Regions from separate parts of the Microbacterium sp. CFSPD4_SD4 genome, predicted to be linked through region 3. Evidence: predicted binding sites of a transcription regulator. Region 3 holds the regulator's gene; each other region holds the start of a gene.
The links. Region 3 encodes LexA, which represses DNA repair genes until DNA is damaged. Its sites were predicted from a motif close to TCGAACANNTGTTCGA; they were not measured.
Positions count from the first base shown of each region.

Region 1: AC2W7E_RS09650 (HNH endonuclease signature motif containing protein) is a predicted target of LexA. The motif match lies at 2,744-2,759, and genes of this name have one in related genera.
Region 2: AC2W7E_RS11895 (HNH endonuclease signature motif containing protein) is a predicted target of LexA. The motif match lies at 3,071-3,086, and genes of this name have one in related genera.

Region 1 is NZ_JBNFOC010000005.1:49,864-55,366, reverse strand. Features, by position in the region: partial or broken gene AC2W7E_RS09655 (Cmx/CmrA family chloramphenicol efflux MFS transporter) at 29-1,209, opposite strand; gene AC2W7E_RS09650 (HNH endonuclease signature motif containing protein) at 1,308-2,714, opposite strand; gene AC2W7E_RS09645 (alpha/beta fold hydrolase) at 2,817-3,581, shown strand; gene AC2W7E_RS09640 (ABC-F family ATP-binding cassette domain-containing protein) at 3,624-5,468, shown strand.
Region 2 is NZ_JBNFOC010000007.1:110,628-116,130, forward strand. Features, by position in the region: gene AC2W7E_RS11890 (glycosyltransferase family 2 protein) at 47-1,648, shown strand; gene AC2W7E_RS11895 (HNH endonuclease signature motif containing protein) at 1,697-3,040, opposite strand; gene AC2W7E_RS11900 (extracellular solute-binding protein) at 3,305-4,384, shown strand; gene AC2W7E_RS11905 (ABC transporter ATP-binding protein) at 4,420-5,439, shown strand.
Region 3 is NZ_JBNFOC010000003.1:273,736-279,238, reverse strand. Features, by position in the region: gene priA (bifunctional 1-(5-phosphoribosyl)-5-((5-phosphoribosylamino)methylideneamino)imidazole-4-carboxamide isomerase/phosphoribosylanthranilate isomerase PriA) at 1-101, opposite strand, end outside; gene hisH (imidazole glycerol phosphate synthase subunit HisH) at 214-849, opposite strand; gene hisB (imidazoleglycerol-phosphate dehydratase HisB) at 846-1,463, opposite strand; gene AC2W7E_RS07695 (histidinol-phosphate transaminase) at 1,460-2,554, opposite strand; gene AC2W7E_RS07690 (LysM peptidoglycan-binding domain-containing protein) at 2,614-2,982, opposite strand; gene lexA (transcriptional repressor LexA) at 3,266-3,952, shown strand; gene metE (5-methyltetrahydropteroyltriglutamate--homocysteine S-methyltransferase) at 4,035-5,503, opposite strand, start outside.

The sequences.
Region 1 (5,503 bases), on a different contig from region 3:
CGCCGTTGCGGCGCGTCACCGTCTGCCCTCAGCCGACGGGCCGCCATCGCCGCGTCGCCAGGGCGAGGAGGAGCGCCGCCATCGTCAGCGTGGCCGCGAGAGCGACGGGGGAGAGCGGACCCGCCCCGCTCGCGAGGGTCCACGCTCCCGACGCCGGTCCGATCACGGCGCCGATGTTCAAGGCCGCGGTCGCGTAGGACCTCCCATGGTCGGGGCGCCGGAGGCGGCATACAGCACCCGGGTGATCAGTGTGCTTCCGACGCCGAACGAGGCCATGCCCTGTACGAAGACGAGGAACAGCAGGGGTAGCGGCTGCGTCGCGACCGCCGCCAGGACGATCCAGCCGCCGAGGAGCAGCGGGCCGCCGACCGCGAGGAGCACAGCGGCATGTCGATCGGCGAACCGACCCGCGATGGTCACGCCGAGGAACGAGCCGATGCCGAACAGGACCAGCGCGAGGGGGACCGCAGCGTCGGGCAGGCCCGCGATCTCGGTGACGATCGGCGCGAGGAACGTGAAGACCGCGAAGGTCCCCGCGTTCACCAGGGCCGCCAGGGTCATCGCGAGGGCCAGGCGCGGTGTCCCCAGGAGCGCGAGCTCCGTGCGGAGGGCCGGTTCCTTCCGGGGGAGTGGTGCCGGGGCGGGGTCGGGCTCCGTGCCCGGGATCGTCGTCGGCACGCCGCGGAGGATTCCGAGCAGCGCAGGGAGGCAGAGGAGCGCGACAGCGGCGAAGGTCGCCCGCCAGCTCAGCGCGGTGCCGAGGATGGCGCCCACAGGGACGCCGACGATGGTGGCGACGGTCGTCCCGGAGAGCAGCACCGCGAGCGCTCGTCCGGTGCGCTCGCGGGGGACGAGGAGGGTCGCCGTGCGCAGGGCGACGGCGAGGAAGCCGGCGTTCGCGAGGGCGCTGAGTACGCGCGTGACGAGCAGAAGCTCGAACAGGGACGTCACCGCGCCGACGGCATGGCACGCGGCGAAGAGCGCGAGGCAGGCGACGAGTGTGCGGCGTGGGGGCCAGCTGCGCGCGAACGCGGCCATGGCGGGTGCGCCGATGACCATGCCGACCGCGAAGGCGGAGGTGAGGAGGCCCGCCGTGCCGACCGGGACGTCGAGCTCGTGCGCGATCGCGGGGAGGAGTCCCGCGAGCATGAATTCGGAGGTACCCATGACGAAGACCGCCAGGGCAAGGGCATAGAGGGGGAAAGGCATCGAGTGCTCCGAGGTGAGAGGGAAGAGGAATGCTTCTCGTCACCACGGTCAGCGCCCGGGTCACCGGCGCGCGCCCGCCGGCAGGGCGGACGAAGGGATCAGCGGTTCGCGGGGCTGACGGTGTGACCGGCAGCCCCCGACCTGTCTGATTCGGGGCTCGACATGCCCTCCACTCTAGGGTTGACGGCGGGAGACCACGGAGGTTCCTCGGCGAAGGTGACGGTGTGCGGAGGCGGCGGTCGGTCGATGTAGGTCCGGCCGGTGGGGCTCGTCCACTCCAGAACGCCGCCCGGCCCCTGCTCGACGTGCCACGGGGAGTGGTGTTTGAGCATGTGATGTCGTCGGCAGAAGGTCGCCAGGTTGTCGTGCGCGGTCTCTCCGCCGAGCGCCGCATCGTGATTGTGATCGAGGTCACACTTCCGCGGTGCGAGGCCGCAGCCCGGGAAGCGGCAGCGTTGATCGCGGGCCCGCAGGTGTCGGCGGAGGTCTTCGCTCGGGCGATACCGGTCGACGGCCAGCAGCGCCCCGCTGATCGGGTGGGTGAGCACCCGGTCCCAGCCGCTCGCCGCGCCGGCCAGACGGCGGGCCGTGGCCGGATCGATCGGGAAGATCCCGTCCAGCTCGGCGGCGAGGATCCGAGTGCCCTCTGTCGTCCGTTCCTGCTCCCCGTGCATCAGCGTCAGCACCGGCACGGTGACCTCGACGCGCGCCCGAAGCTCCGAGAGCAGCCCCTCTTCCGAGTCATGGCCCGCCGGAGCGCCGGTCAGGACGAGGTCGGCGAGCAGATCCGCGCGCAGCTGATCCACGGTCCTGTCGTCGAGGATGCTCTCCTCCGCCTCCCGACGCCGTGCCTGCGCGTTCTCCTCCCGCACGGCATGCGCCATCTGGGAGAGCCGGTCGTACATCCCGTGCACGAGCGCCGCGGGGCCACGCGCGCCGAGCTCGGCCATGCCGTCCTCAAGATCGGTCACCCAGACGCGGCGCAGCTCCCTGGCGTCACGATGTCGCTCGACGAGGGTCCGCTCCCGGAACCGGTCGGCCAGTCGGCGCACGAGTCGGCGTATCCGGTTCGGAGATTCCGCAGCGGCCACCTCGATCGCCTCCGCCGCGAAACGCGAACGGTCGTCCGGGTCATGGAGGTGAGCCCCCGCCTCCACGATCACGCGTGCATGCGCGGCGCTGATCCGCCCGGCGCCCTGAGCCTCCCAGACGGCGGGGAACCGTTCGACCAACCAGGACGCATCGGACATCCGCCGCTCGATCGTGCGGTCGCTGACGCGCTGTGCGGCCCCGATCTCCGCGGCGACCGTGCGGATCGCCATGTCGCCGCCGTCCGGATGCCGAGCCTGCCGGGCGATGTCGACCGCCAGTCGCCCCGCCATCGCGAGCAGTCCGTCGCGGGCCGCCTGCATGCTGCTCAGCGTCTTCTCCGCCGCTTCCAGCCCCTCCACCAGATCGGCGAGCATCGCCATCTGGGAGTCGGTCGCGTCGAGCAGTGCGGGCATGACGGCAGTCCATCACCGACCACCGACATTCGAACGAAGATTCGAAGGATTCTGGCCGAAAGTCGTATCACGAAAGGATAACGACCGTGGTTGACTGGCTCCGTGCTCCTGAACGTCATCGAAGCCGGGGAGGGCGACCGCGTCGCCGTGCTGCTGCACGGCATGATGGGGTCCGCCGAGAGCTGGCACCGCGTGGTCCCGCTGCTCGTGGAACGCGGCTTCCGCGTGCTCGCGCTCGATCTGCCCGGCCACGGCCTCTCTCCGCGTGACCCGGAGCTCACGATCGAGACGGCGGCCGACGCCGTCGTCGCCACGCTCGCGCAGACGGCGCTCCCTCCGGGGGCAGGTTCCGCAGCGGGGGACGGGGCGGCCTTCCCGCTCGCCGTCGCCGTCGGGCACTCCTTCGGCGCCACCGTGCTCGCCGCCGCCGCGCCCCGCCTCGATCCGAGTCTCGCGGTCTATGTCGACGCGCCGCTCGCCCTCCAGGGCGGCCAGGACCGCGCCTCTCTCATCTCGCAGTACGAGCATGATCGCCGCGCGCGCATGTCGCCCGCAGAACTCCGCAAGCTCCGGCCCTTCTACTCCGTCGACGATGCCACGGTCGAGGCGCGGGCGGCCGAGCGCTTCGATCCGCCGACCGCGGCCTCCGTCTCCTGCGGGGAGGACGGTCATTGGACCGCCGCCCCCGGCTCCATCGTCGTCCGCGCGGAACCCAGTGCCTGGGTCACCGACGAGGACGCGCGGCGGTTCGAGCACGGCGGGGTGACGGTGCGCAGCATCCCCGGGGCCGCCCACACCGTCTGGTACAGCCACTTCGAGGTCTTCACGGCCGCGCTGCCGGAGCTCTTCGCCCCGTCGCTGGTCTGACCGGGAGACCGTCCGACGCGGCGCGACTACCCTGGAGAGGACATGGCACATCTTCTCGGGGCCGAAGCCCTGCACCTCGAATACCCGACCCGCGTCGTCTTCGACGCCGTGACCCTCGGCATCGAGGAGGGCGACCGCATCGGCATCGTCGGCCGGAACGGCGACGGCAAGTCGAGCCTCCTCGGCATGCTCGCCGGCACGAAGGAGCCGGACTCCGGCCGGGTGACCGTCCGCGGCGGCACCCGCATCGGCGTGCTGGACCAGGCCGACACCCTCCCCGACGACATCACGATCGGCGCCGCCGTGGTCGGCGACATGGCAGAGCACGAATGGGCCGGAGACGCCCGCGTCCGCGACGTGATCGAGGGGCTGCTGACCGATCTTCCCTGGGACGCGCAGATCGGCTCCCTCTCCGGCGGTCAGCGCCGCCGCGTGTCGCTCGCGAAGCTGCTCACCGGAGACTGGGACGTCATCGCTCTCGACGAGCCGACGAACCACCTCGACGTCGAGGCGATCACCTGGCTCGCCGGGCACCTCAAGAAGCGCTGGCCCGCGAACGCCGGAGCCCTCCTCGTCGTGACCCACGACCGGTGGTTCCTCGACGAGATCTGCACCGAGACGTGGGAGGTGCACGACCGCATCGTGGAGCCCTTCGAGGGCGGCTATGCGGCGTACATCCTGCAGCGGGTCGAGCGCGACCGCATGGCGGCGGCGACCGAGGCGAAGCGGCAGAACCTCGCCCGCAAGGAGCTCGCCTGGCTGCGCCGCGGTGCCCCGGCCCGCACCAGCAAGCCCAAGTTCCGCATCGATGCGGCCAACGAGCTCATCGCCGACGTGCCCGAGATCCGCGACAAGGTCTCGCTGCAGTCGCTCGCCGTCTCGCGGCTGGGCAAGGACGTCGTCGACCTGCTCGATGTGGGGGTGACGTACCCTTCGACAGGCTCAGGGACCCAGGCGGGATCCGGAACCGGCGGGAAGACCGTGCTGAAGGACGTGGAGTGGCGGATCGCGCCGGGCGAGCGCACGGGCATCCTCGGGGTGAACGGCGCCGGGAAGTCCACACTCCTGGGGCTCATCTCCGGCACGGTCGAGCCCACAGAGGGGCGGATCAAGCGCGGGAAGACCGTGCAGGTGCGCACGCTCACGCAGCGCCTCGACGAACTCCTCCCGCACTGGAACGACCCCGTGCGCGTGGTCATCTCGGGTCTGCGCACGTCGTACACGCTCGGCGCCGGGTCGAAGGCGCAGGACCTCACACCAGGACAGCTCCTGGAGCGGCTCGGGTTCTCCTCGGCTCAGCTCTCGACGCCGGTGAAGGATCTCTCCGGCGGCCAGCAGCGCCGGTTGCAGCTGCTGCTCGTGCTGCTCGACCAGCCGAACGTGCTCATCCTCGACGAGCCCACGAACGACATGGACACCGACATGCTCGCCGCGATCGAGGACCTCCTCGACTCCTGGTCGGGCACCCTCCTCGTCGTGAGCCACGACCGGTACTTCCTGGAGCGGGTGACGGATCAGCAGTACGCGATCCTTCCCGGTCCGGACGGCGCGGGGCGCCTGCGGCATCTCCCGGGCGGCGTCGACGAGTACCTGCGGCTGCGGCAGCGCGTCGAGAGCGCCCCGGCGACCTCGACGGCGGCCTCTGCCCCCGCAGCGAGCGGTCTCGACGGCGCGGCTCTCCGGGCGGCGCAGAAGGAAGCCGCCGCCCTCGAGCGTCGCATCCAGAAGCTCACGCAGCAGGTCGACGCGGCCAAGCACGCCCTCGCCGACCACGACCAGTCCGACTATGCGGGCCTCGGCGAGCGGATGAAGGCGATCACGGCGCAGGAGGCCGAGATCGAGGAGCTGGAGCTGCGCTGGTTCGAACTCACGGAGCAGATCGGCTGACGGAGGAATATCCTTCTCCCACGACTGTTGGGAGT
Region 2 (5,503 bases), on a different contig from region 3:
GGCGGGGGAGATTCGGGCCGGTCACGATCACAGGGGGATGACGTCCATGAGCAGTGCGACCGGGGGCGAGACGGCCGGAGGGCGCGTGCGGGTGAGCGTGGTGGTGCCGGTGTTCCGGCCGAAGGCGTCGTTCGACGACCTCATCGCCTCGCTCGACGCGCAGACGCTGCCCGCGGGGTCCTTCGAGGTGCTGCTCTGCGACGACGGCTCCGGGGAGGAGACGGCCGCGCGGCTCGAGAGCATCGCGAAGGACCGTCCGCACGTGCGCGCGCTGTCGCTGCCGCACTCCGGGTGGCCGGGCACTCCGCGCAACCGGGGTGTCGAAGAGGCCAGAGGGACGTACGTGCAGTTCGTCGATCAGGACGACCGGCTCTACCCGCGGGCGCTGGAGCGGCTGTGCGACTACGCGGACGAGAACGGCTCCGATGTCGTGGTCGGCAAGGAGGTGGGCATCGGACGCAAGCTGCCCGCCAAGATCTTCCAGCGCGACATCCCGCACGCGGTGCTCGGGGAGGACCCGATCCTGGAGATGCTGACGCCGCACAAGATGTTCCGGACCGCCTTCCTGCGGGAGAACGGCATCCGCTTCCCCGACGGGAAGGTGCGGCTCGAAGACCATCTCTTCGTGATGCAGGCGTACTTCGCCGCCGACACGATCTCGGTCCTCGCGAGCGAGCCCTGCTATGCGTGGGTGAAGGAGCCGGGGAGCGCGAGCTCGGCCCGCATCGAGCCGGAGTCGTACTTCCCGCATCTGGAGACCGTGCTCGACGTGGTCGAGGCGAACACCGAACCGGGGAAGGTGCGGGATCGGCTGCTGCGGCACTGGTTCCGCGGCAAGATCCTCAACAGGATCGCCGGGCGACGGATGGTGAAGTACCCGGCGGAGTACCGCGACCGTCTGCTGGACGTGGTCGTGCCGCTCACGCAGCGTCGTTTCGGACCCGGCGTGGATGCCGGGCTGTCGTTCCCGCAGCGGATCCGGGCCGCTCTGCTGCGTGCCGATCGCCGCGACGACCTGCTCGCACTCGCCGCCTTCGAGGCCGAGACGACCTGCACCGCCGCCGTGATCGCGGCGCGCTGGTCGCGGGGAGGGCTGCAGCTGACCGTGCGCGTCCGCGTGCGTCGGAACGGCGAAGAGGCCTTCGTGTTCGAGACGGTCGGCTCGGCGGATCATCTGCTGTCCCTCCCGCTGTCGACGACGGAGGATCTTCCCTCGGGCCTGCTGAACGCCCGCAAGGAGCGCCGTGCCGACCGGGTCGACGTGGTCGCGCAGGACACCCCGGAGCCGGGCGAGGCCGCGGAGTCCACCGCGGGTTCGGAGCGCAAGGTCGGCGGGCGCCGACCGAAGCGCCTCGACGCGGTTCCCGTCGCCGTGGACCCCATGAAGGTGTTCCGCGAGGACGGTCCGCGCGACGCCGATCTGTCGGTCGCGGTCCGCGTGGCCGGCTGGGTGTTCACGGCGCCGCTGACCGCTGCCCCGGACGTGGTCGCACACCTCGGCCGCTCACCCCTTCTCGCGGGCCGGCGGGTCGAACTCGTGCGGAACGAGGACGGCAGCCTGCGCCTGCACCGGGAATGGCCCGGAGGCGCCTGGCGTGACGCCCTGGCACGCACCGCGCGACGCGTGCGCTCCCGCCTCCGCCGCTGACAGCCCCACAACGCCCCGCGCCCGAACTCGCGTGCCTGCGCACCGCACTCAGGCCGCGACATCGAAGCGTGCCCGTCCGCCCAGCCGCGGCGTGCGCTCCGGGTCGACCCACCGCGGCGGAAGAAACCACGGCCGGCCGCTCACACCGGAACCCTCGATGACGATCTCCCACCCGTTGTCATGGATGCGGTGGTGACAGGTCTCGCAGAGCAGGATCCCGTTCGAGAGATCGGTCGGACCTCGGTCGCGTTGCCACCAGCGGAGGTGGTGAGCCTTCGTCATCCCCGGGGGAAGCCCGCACATCGCGCACCCGCCGTCCCGCTCGACCAGCGCCAGGCGTTGGGCTCGGGTGAAGAGGCGCTTCTCGCGACCCCAGTCCAGGACCTCGCTCGCCCCGCCGAGCACGCAGGGGATGACGCCGCCACCGGCAGCCATCCGCCGCGCGGCACCGATGTCGATCACCTGGTCGAGCCCGTCGATCGTCGCCGACCCGGTGCCGACCTGGAGATCGTCGAGGGACACGCGCACGACCACCGTCGCCCCCGCGAGCGGCACCCGATCACCCTCGCACCCGAGCACATGCCCGCAGAAGAGGGCCAGCGCATCGGCCTGGATCATCGCGACCGAGCGCCGGTCGGCGTCCGGCGACCCGGCGTCAGGCGCATCGAGGCGGGCGGCGAACACGGCGGACACGTGCCCGCGGATCGCAGTGACGACCGGCGCCGCGGTCTCGGCATCGAGCTGCGCGTGCAGGTGCACCATGCCGTCACGCTCGAAGAGGCGCAGTCCGCGCCGAGCGCGCTGCGCCTCCGCCCGCGGCGCCACGCCGTCGGGGTCGAGCCACGCTTCGGCGCGGAGGACGAGTTTGCGCACCGCATCGAGCTCGAGCCCCTCGGCTGTGGCGGCCAGCACCCGCTCCGCCTCGGCGATGCGTTCCGCTCCCGCGGCCACGCGGCAGCGGTCCAGCAAAGCGACGAGGAGACCAGCCGCCGGCGCTCCGAGGGCACCCGACGCGAGCGCTTCTCGGAGGAGCGGGTACCGCGCGGGCAGCGGCGCGCCGAGCAGATCGCTTCGCGGGGCGGTCGCCTCTCCCACCTTCACCAGACGCTGCGCCTCGCCCGTCGAGATGCCTGTCATCGCGGCGATGAGCTTCGCCGCCGTACGGTACCCGCGTTGCTTCGCCAGGCTGTCGGCACCGAGCTCGGCGCGCGACTCCCGGGCGATGCCGGCCGCCACGTCGACGTGCAGTGCATCGAGCCGGCGCCGCAGGAGTCCGATCGCGTCGGCGACGTCGACGAGCTGCGCGCGGGAGAGCTCCGGCGCGCAGCTCGCAGAGCCCCACGCCTCGTCGAGACGCTCCATCGCCTCGCGCAACCCGGACATTTTCGACATGCTTCATTTTATCTCCGAAGCGCCCGACTTTCGAAGCTTTGTTCTAATGAATGCCGGCATTCCGCCCGACCGACAGGGATCTCGCGTCCGGATCCGGCGCAGGCCCCCACCCGTTCACCTCATCGCATCCTCACGTTCACGCCGCGCGCCTATCTTGAGTGCGGACGCGCGACCGCGCTCACGAAACCAGACAATCTTTGTGCCTTCACCACAAGAACCGGTAGTGTCGCATCGACACACCTCGAAGGCGAGAAAGGGATGAACATGGCCGACAGGCAGCAGAGGCGCTGGGCGCTCATCGGATTGACGGCCGCGGCGGCGATCGCGCTCACCGGATGCACGGCGGGCGGCGACGGAGACGCGGACGGCGGCGGCAGCGACGGCGGCTCCGGCGACACCCTCATCGTCTACACGAACTCGAACAGCGACGGCCGTGGTGAGTGGATCACCGAGAAGGCGGCGGACGCGGGCATCGACATCGAGATCGTGGGCCTCGGCGGCGCCGACCTGACGAACCGCATCATCGCGGAGAAGAACAACCCCGTCGGCGACGTGGTGTTCGGCCTGAACAACATGTTCTTCGAGCAGCTCAAGACCGAAGAGGCCATCACGGCCTACGAGCCGAGCTGGAGCGGCGAGGTGCCCGCGGACGCCGGCGACCCGAAGGACGGCGCGTTCTGGCCGCTCGTGGAGCAGGCGATCGTCACGGTCTATGACGAGAACCGCATCAGTGACGCGCCCACCGACCCCGACGACCTGTACACCGACGAGGAGTACGCCGGCCGCTACGAGGTCAACCCCGCGCTCGGCCAGGCGACCCCGCAGCTCGTGCTCGCCAGCATGCTCACCCGTCACCTCGACGAGGACGGCGACCTCGGCGTGAGCGACGAGGGCTGGGACCTGGTGAAGTCGTACTACGCCAATGGCTCCCCCGCCGTGGAGGGCACCGACCTCTACGCCCGCATCACCCGCGACGAGGTGGACTACGGCGTGCTGCCGTCGAGCGGCATCTCCGCCCGCGACGAGGAGTACGGCACCAGCACCGGGATGATCGTGCCCGAGTACGGCGTCCCCTACGTGACCGAGCAGATCGCGCAGATCAACGGCACGGACAACGAGGACAAGGCACAGGAGTTCATCGACTGGTTCGGCAGCGCCGAGGTGCAGGGTGAGTTCGCCGCGGAGTTCAACGCCATGCCGGTGAACGAGGGCGCGGTCGAGAAGGCCAACCCCGAGGTCGTCGAGCTCATGGGCACGCTCGACCGTCAGGACATCGACTTCGGTTTCGTGAGCGAGAACCTCGGCGCCTGGGTCGAGAAGGTCACGCTCGAGTACATCGGCTGACCCGCGCAGTCCCGCACCGGCAGAGAGAGAAGACGATGATCCGTTTCGACGACGTCGAGGTCGTGTTCGGCGACCACCGTGCGGTCTCGCACCTCGATCTGGAGATCCAGGAGGGTGAGTTCTTCACCCTCCTGGGTCCGTCCGGATGCGGCAAGACCACCGCCCTGCGCACGCTCGCGGGGTTCATCGAGCCGACCGGCGGCCGCATCCACATCGCGGGTCGCGACGTGACCCGCGTGCCGAGCGAGAAGCGCGGCGTGGGCATGGTGTTCCAGAACTACGCGCTGTTCCCGAGCATGAACGTGCGGGAGAACATCGCGTTCGGCCTCTCGGTGCAGAAGGTGTCGAAGGCCGAGCAGCGGCGGCGCGTGGACGAGGTCGCCGACCGCACCGGGCTCGCCGCGTCGCAGCTCGAGAAGAACGTGGCGGAGCTGTCCGGCGGCCAGCAGCAGCGCGTCGCCATCGCCCGGGCGCTCGCCCTCACCCCCAGCATCCTGCTGCTCGACGAGCCGCTGTCGAACCTCGACGCCAAGCTCCGCGTGCAGCTGCGCGAACAGCTCAAGGAGCTGCAGCACGAGGTCGGCGTGACCACCGTGTACGTCACCCACGACCAGGAGGAGGCGCTCACCCTCAGCGACCGGATCGCCGTGCTCGACGCCGGGACGCTGCAGCAGGTGGGCACCCCGGAGGAGATCTACGACCGCAGCGCGACGCCCTTCGTCTGCCGGTTCATCGGCGAGAACAACCGCCTCAGCCCCGCGCAGCTCGTCGCGATCGGCGCGGGCCTCGACGCCACGGCCGAGAGCTACGTGCGGCCGGAGAAGCTGCACCTCGCGTCGCCGTCCGAGGCCACCGCCGGCGGCACGGCGTCGCTCGACGGCACCGTCGCGGAGCGCACGTACCACGGCAGCCACAGCGTCTACACGGTGTCGGCGGCCGATGCGACGCTCCGGGTGAGCGTGCCGGCCGCGGCGAGCGCGCACCGGTGGGACGTCGGCGACGCCGTGCGCATCGACGTCGACCCGCGGTGGATCCTGCAGTACCCGGCGGCGTGACATGAGCGCTCCGCAGAACGACTCCCGCCCGGTGCCGCCGCCGTCCGCGGGCATGACCGACGCG
Region 3 (5,503 bases):
TCGGTCCCGGCCTCCCCCTGCGTGAGACGGACCGCCTTGCCGCCGGCGACATCGACCGCGGGAAGGAGCGTGAGCGAGGGGGACTGCGCGAAGTCGTTCATGGGGTCCTTGGTTCGGGTGGGTCTGCGGCCCGAGCGGGCACGAGAGACGAGGGTAGTCCGCCGGGGGGCGCGGGACAAACCGCGTGACGCCGGGCGCCGACGCGGCTGGGGGTCAGAGGCTCTGCACCCAGTTCCGGAGCAGCTGGATGCCGGCGTCCCCGGACTTCTCCGGGTGGAACTGCGTCGCCGAGAGCGGGCCGTTCTCGACGGCCGCGAGGAAGGGGCCGCCGTAGGTCGCCCACGTGAGCACGGGCTGCGGGAACGGCGGGATCACGTCCAGCTCCCAGGACTGCGCGGCATAGGAGTGCACGAAGTAGAAGCGCTCCTGCTCGATGCCGCGGAACAGGACGGTGTCCTCCCCCGGCTCCACCGTGTTCCAGCCCATGTGCGGCAGGACCGGGGCGTCGAGCTCCGTCACAGCACCCGGCCACTCGCCGAGGCCCGCGGTGTCGTGCCCCCGCTCGACGCCGTGCTCGAACAGCACCTGCATGCCGACGCAGATGCCGAGTACCGGTCGGCCCCCCGCGAGACGACGGCCGATGATCTCGTCGCCGCCGTGGGCGTGCAGGGCGTCCCGCACAGCCTGGAAGGCGCCGACACCGGGCACGACGAACCCGTCGGCCTCCAGCGCCTCGGTGCGGTCGCGGGTCAGCACGGCATCGGCTCCCGCGGCGACGAGCGCCTTCACAGCGGAGTGGACGTTCCCGGACTCGTAGTCGAAGACGGCGACCCGCGGCGCGGCGCTCACAGCGCCCCCTTGGTCGACGGGATGCCGTCGACGAGCGGATCCAGGGCCTTCGCCTGGCGGAACGCTCGCGCGAACGCCTTGAACTCGGCCTCGGCGATGTGGTGCGGGTCGCGCCCGCTCAGCACCCGCACGTGCACGGTCAGCGCGGCGTTGAAGGTGATGGCCTCGAAGACGTGCCGCACGAGGGATCCCGTGAAGTGCCCGCCGATCAGGTGGTGCTCGAAGCCCGCGGGTTCCCCCTCGTGCACGAGGTACGGGCGGCCGGAGATGTCGACGACCGCCTGCGCGAGCGCCTCGTCCAGGGGGACGAGGGCGTCGCCGTACCGGGAGATGCCGGACTTGTCTCCGAGGGCGGCCAGGATCGCCTGGCCGAGCACGATCGAGACGTCCTCCACGGTGTGGTGCGCGTCGATGTGGGTGTCCCCGGAGGCCCGCACGGTGAGATCCGTCAGCGAGTGCTTGGCGAACGCCGTGAGCATGTGGTCGAAGAACGGCACCGAGGTGTCGATGCGGCTCGCACCGGTGCCGTCGAGGTTCAGCTCGACCTCGACGGTGGACTCCGACGTGCTGCGCACGCGGCTCGCGGTGCGTGCGGTGGGCGCGGGGATGGTCATGATGCCGATCCTATCGAGGCCAGGGCGTCCAGGAACGCCGTCGTCTCCGCCTCCGTGCCGGCGCTCACCCGCAGGTGGCCGGGGATGCCGACGTCGCGGACGAGCACACCGCGGTCGTACAGCTGCTGCCACGTCGCCTGCGGATCCGCGACGCCGCCGAACAGCACGAAGTTGGACCACGAGAGGTGCGGGGTGTACCCGAGGGCTTCGAGCGTCGCCGTGATGCGGTCCCGCTGCTCCACGATCTCCTGCACCATGCCGAGCATGACGTCGGCGTTGCGGAGGGCGGCGACCGCGGCGGCCTGCGTCAGAGCGCTGAGGTGGTACGGCAGTCGCACGAGCCGGAGCGCGTCGATGAACGCCGGGTCGGCCGCGAGGTAGCCGACGCGGGCGCCGGCGAAGGCGAAGGCCTTGCTCATCGTTCGGGAGACGGCGAGGCGCGGTCGTCCTTCCAGGAGGGTGAGGGCCGACGCCGCATCCCGTGGCGCGAACTCCTGGTAGGCCTCGTCGACGATCACGACGCCGCGGGCCGCCTCGTAGACGGCCTCCACGACGTCGAGCCCCAGCGGGGTGCCGGTCGGGTTGTTCGGCGAGCAGAGGATCACGATGTCGGGGTCGGCCGCGCGCACCTGCTGCGCCGCCTCCTCCGGGGTGACCGTGTAGTCGGGCTGACGGGTGCCCGCGATCCAGGACGCGCCCGTCCCCTTCGCGATGAGCGGGTACATGGAGTACGTGGGCGCGAATCCGAAGGCCGTGCGTCCCGGCCCGCCGAACGCCTGGAAGATGTGCTGCAGCACCTCGTTGGACCCGTTGCCCGCCCAGATCTGCTCCGGCGTGAGGCCGTGACCCAGGTAGTCGGCGAACGCCTCCCGCAGCGTCGTGAACTCGCGGTCCGGGTACCGGTTCACGTCTCGGATCGCCACGGCGATGTCATCGAGGATGTCGCTCGCGACCTCGTCGGGAACCGGATGCGTGTTCTCGTTGACGTTCAGCGCCACCGGCAGCGGGGCCTGCGGCGCTCCGTACGGGGTGAGTCCGCGCAGATCGTCGCGGAGCGGGAGATCGTTGAGGGAGAAGGTCACCCTTCCCATCTTAAGAGGAGCAGGGAGAGCCGAGGTCATCGTGACGATTCGGCCGGGAGGACTCGGCGTCAGTCGGTGTACCGCGCCGGCAGTGCGAGCTCCTGGCCGACCTGGAGCTCCCCGCCGCGCAGCAGGTTCATGCGGGTGATCTCACCGATGACATCCCGCGGGTCGGCCTCGGGAGCGATGCTGCTCGCGATCGACCAGAGGGTGTCGCCAGGCATGACCGTGACGGTCTCGACGGAGACGGCCGGCGCATCCGCGCCGGAAGCGGTCGCGCTGCCCCCGCTGAGGGCGGCGAAGGCGATGCCCGCCGCGAGCGGGACCGACGCGAGCGCGAGCAGAGTGCGACGGCCGCGTGCCGTGATCCGCAGCCGGGTGGCCGGACGGGCCGATGCCGGGAGGGCGGTCGCGGTGCTGAGGCTGATGCTGCTCATGTCTGCTCCTTACTGTCCCGGCGCCGGAGCCCGGGGAGGTTGGCGTAGCTTTCGCATCCGCGCCTCGGCCGGGAGCCGTGGATGCGAAGCTACGTTCCGAAGATATCTTCGAGTTCGAACATCTGTCAAGCTGTCTTCGAAACCATGCCCCGCGAATCAGCCGACACGCTCGAACAGATCTTCCAGATCGGCGCTTTTCTCGGATACGGTTTCGATAAGGACACCCCACCACGGGCCACCGACATTCGAAGCGGCACGTCGGATCACGCAGTGAAGGAGCACCATGAGCGACACCTCAGCCCTCGAGTCCGAGGCGCCGCGCACCCGCCGTCGCAAGAGCCTCAGCCCGAAGCAGATGGCGATCCTCGAGGTCATCCAGGCCTCGATCGCGCAGAACGGCTATCCGCCGAGCATGCGCGAGATCGGCGACGCCGTCGGGCTCAAGTCGCTGTCCAGCGTCACCCACCAGCTCGGTCAGCTCGAGCTCAGCGGCTACCTGCGTCGCGACCCGGGCAAGACGCGTGCCATGGAGGTCCTCATCGACCTGCCCGGCACGGGCGCGGAGAACCCGGCGGACGTGGCGACCCCCGTGGGCGATGCCGCACTGGTCCCACTGGTGGGGCGTATCGCCGCGGGCGTGCCGATCACGGCGGATCAGCAGGTCGAGGAGATCTTCCCGCTCCCCCGGCAGCTCGTCGGCAAGGGCGACCTGTTCATGCTCAAGGTCTCCGGGGAGTCGATGATCGACGCCGCCATCTGCGACGGCGACTGGGTCGTCGTGCGCTCGCAGAACACGGCGGAGAACGGCGAGATCGTGGCCGCCATGCTCGACGGCGAGGCCACCGTCAAGGTGCTCCGGCGTCGCGACGGCCACACGTGGCTGCTCCCCCGCAACTCCGCGTTCGAGCCGATCCTGGGCGACGAGGCGGTCGTGCTCGGCAAGGTCGTCGCGGTCATGCGCGCCGTCTGAGACACCGCATCGTCGGTCAGACGAGGACGAAGGCCCTCCCGGGTGCACCGGGAGGGCCTTCGTGTGTCCGGGGACGACCGCGTCAGGCGGTGACCACCACGTCTTCGCGCACGCGCCGCGTGGCCTCGACGATGTTCCGCAGCGACGCCGTGGTCTCGGCGTATCCGCGGGTCTTCAGACCGCAGTCCGGGTTCACCCAGAGCTGACGGAGGGGGATCTCCTCCACCGCACGCCGCAGCAGGGACTCGACCTCCTCCACGGTGGGCACGCGCGGCGAGTGGATGTCGTACACGCCGGGGCCGATGCCGTGGTCGAAGCCCACCTCGGCGATGTCCGCGACGACCTCCATGCGGCTCCGGGCCGCCTCGATGGACGTGACGTCCGCGTCGAGCGCACGGATCGCGTCGATCACGACGCCGAACTCCGAGTAACAGAGGTGGGTGTGCACCTGGGTCGCCGCCGCAGCGCCGCCCGTGGCCAGACGGAACGAGGCGACGGACCAGTCGAGGTACGCCGGCTGGTCGGCCTGCTTCAGCGGGAGCAGCTCCCGGAGCGCCGGCTCGTCGACCTGGATCACCTGGATGCCCGCGGCCTCCAGATCGGCGATCTCGTCGCGGAGCGCGAGCGCCACCTGGTTCGCCGTCTCCCCCAGCGGCTGGTCGTCGCGGACGAAGGACCACGCGAGGATCGTGACGGGGCCCGTGAGCATCCCCTTCATGTGCTTCGCCGTGAGCGACTGCGCGTACGCCGACCAGCCGACCGTGATGGGCGCGGGACGCGAGACGTCTCCCCAGAGGATCGACGGGCGCGTGGCTCGCGAGCCGTACGACTGCACCCAGCCGTGCTGCGTGACCGCGAAGCCGTCGAGGTTCTCCGCGAAGTACTGCACCATGTCGTTGCGCTCCGGCTCACCGTGCACGAGGACGTCGAGACCGAGGTCCTCCTGCAGGGAGACGACCGCCGCGACCTCACGGCGCAGGAACTCCTCGTAGTCGTCCTCGGGGATCTCGCCGCGGAGGAACTGGGCGCGGGCGCGGCGGATGTCGCCGGTCTGCGGGAAGGAGCCGATCGTCGTCAGGGGCAGCGCCGGCAGGCCGAGGGCGTTCTGCGCCTCCTCCCGCTCCTGGTACGGGGCACGGGCGAAGTCGGCGTCGCTCAGCGCACGGGAACGCACCGCACCGTCGCGCACACCGGGAGCGGTCAGGCGGTCCTGCAGCGCAGCGGTCGCGGCGTCCAGCTCGGCCCCGATCGCCGTGCGCCCTTCGGACAGGCCGCGGGCGAGGGTCACGACCTGCTGCACCTTCTGATCCGCGAAGGCGAGCCAGGAGACGAGGCGCGCGTCCAGCGCCGTCTCGTCCTCCACGTCGTGCGGCACGTGCAGCAGCGAGGTCGAGGTCGATGCCGACACCGGGGCCCCGAGCGCACGGAGCGCCTCCAGAGAATCGAACGCCGCGGACAGGTCGCCACGCCAGATGTTGTGACCGTCGATCACACCGCCGACGAGGGTCTTGCCCTCGAGGCCCGGCACCGCGTCGGGCACGGTGCCGCGCA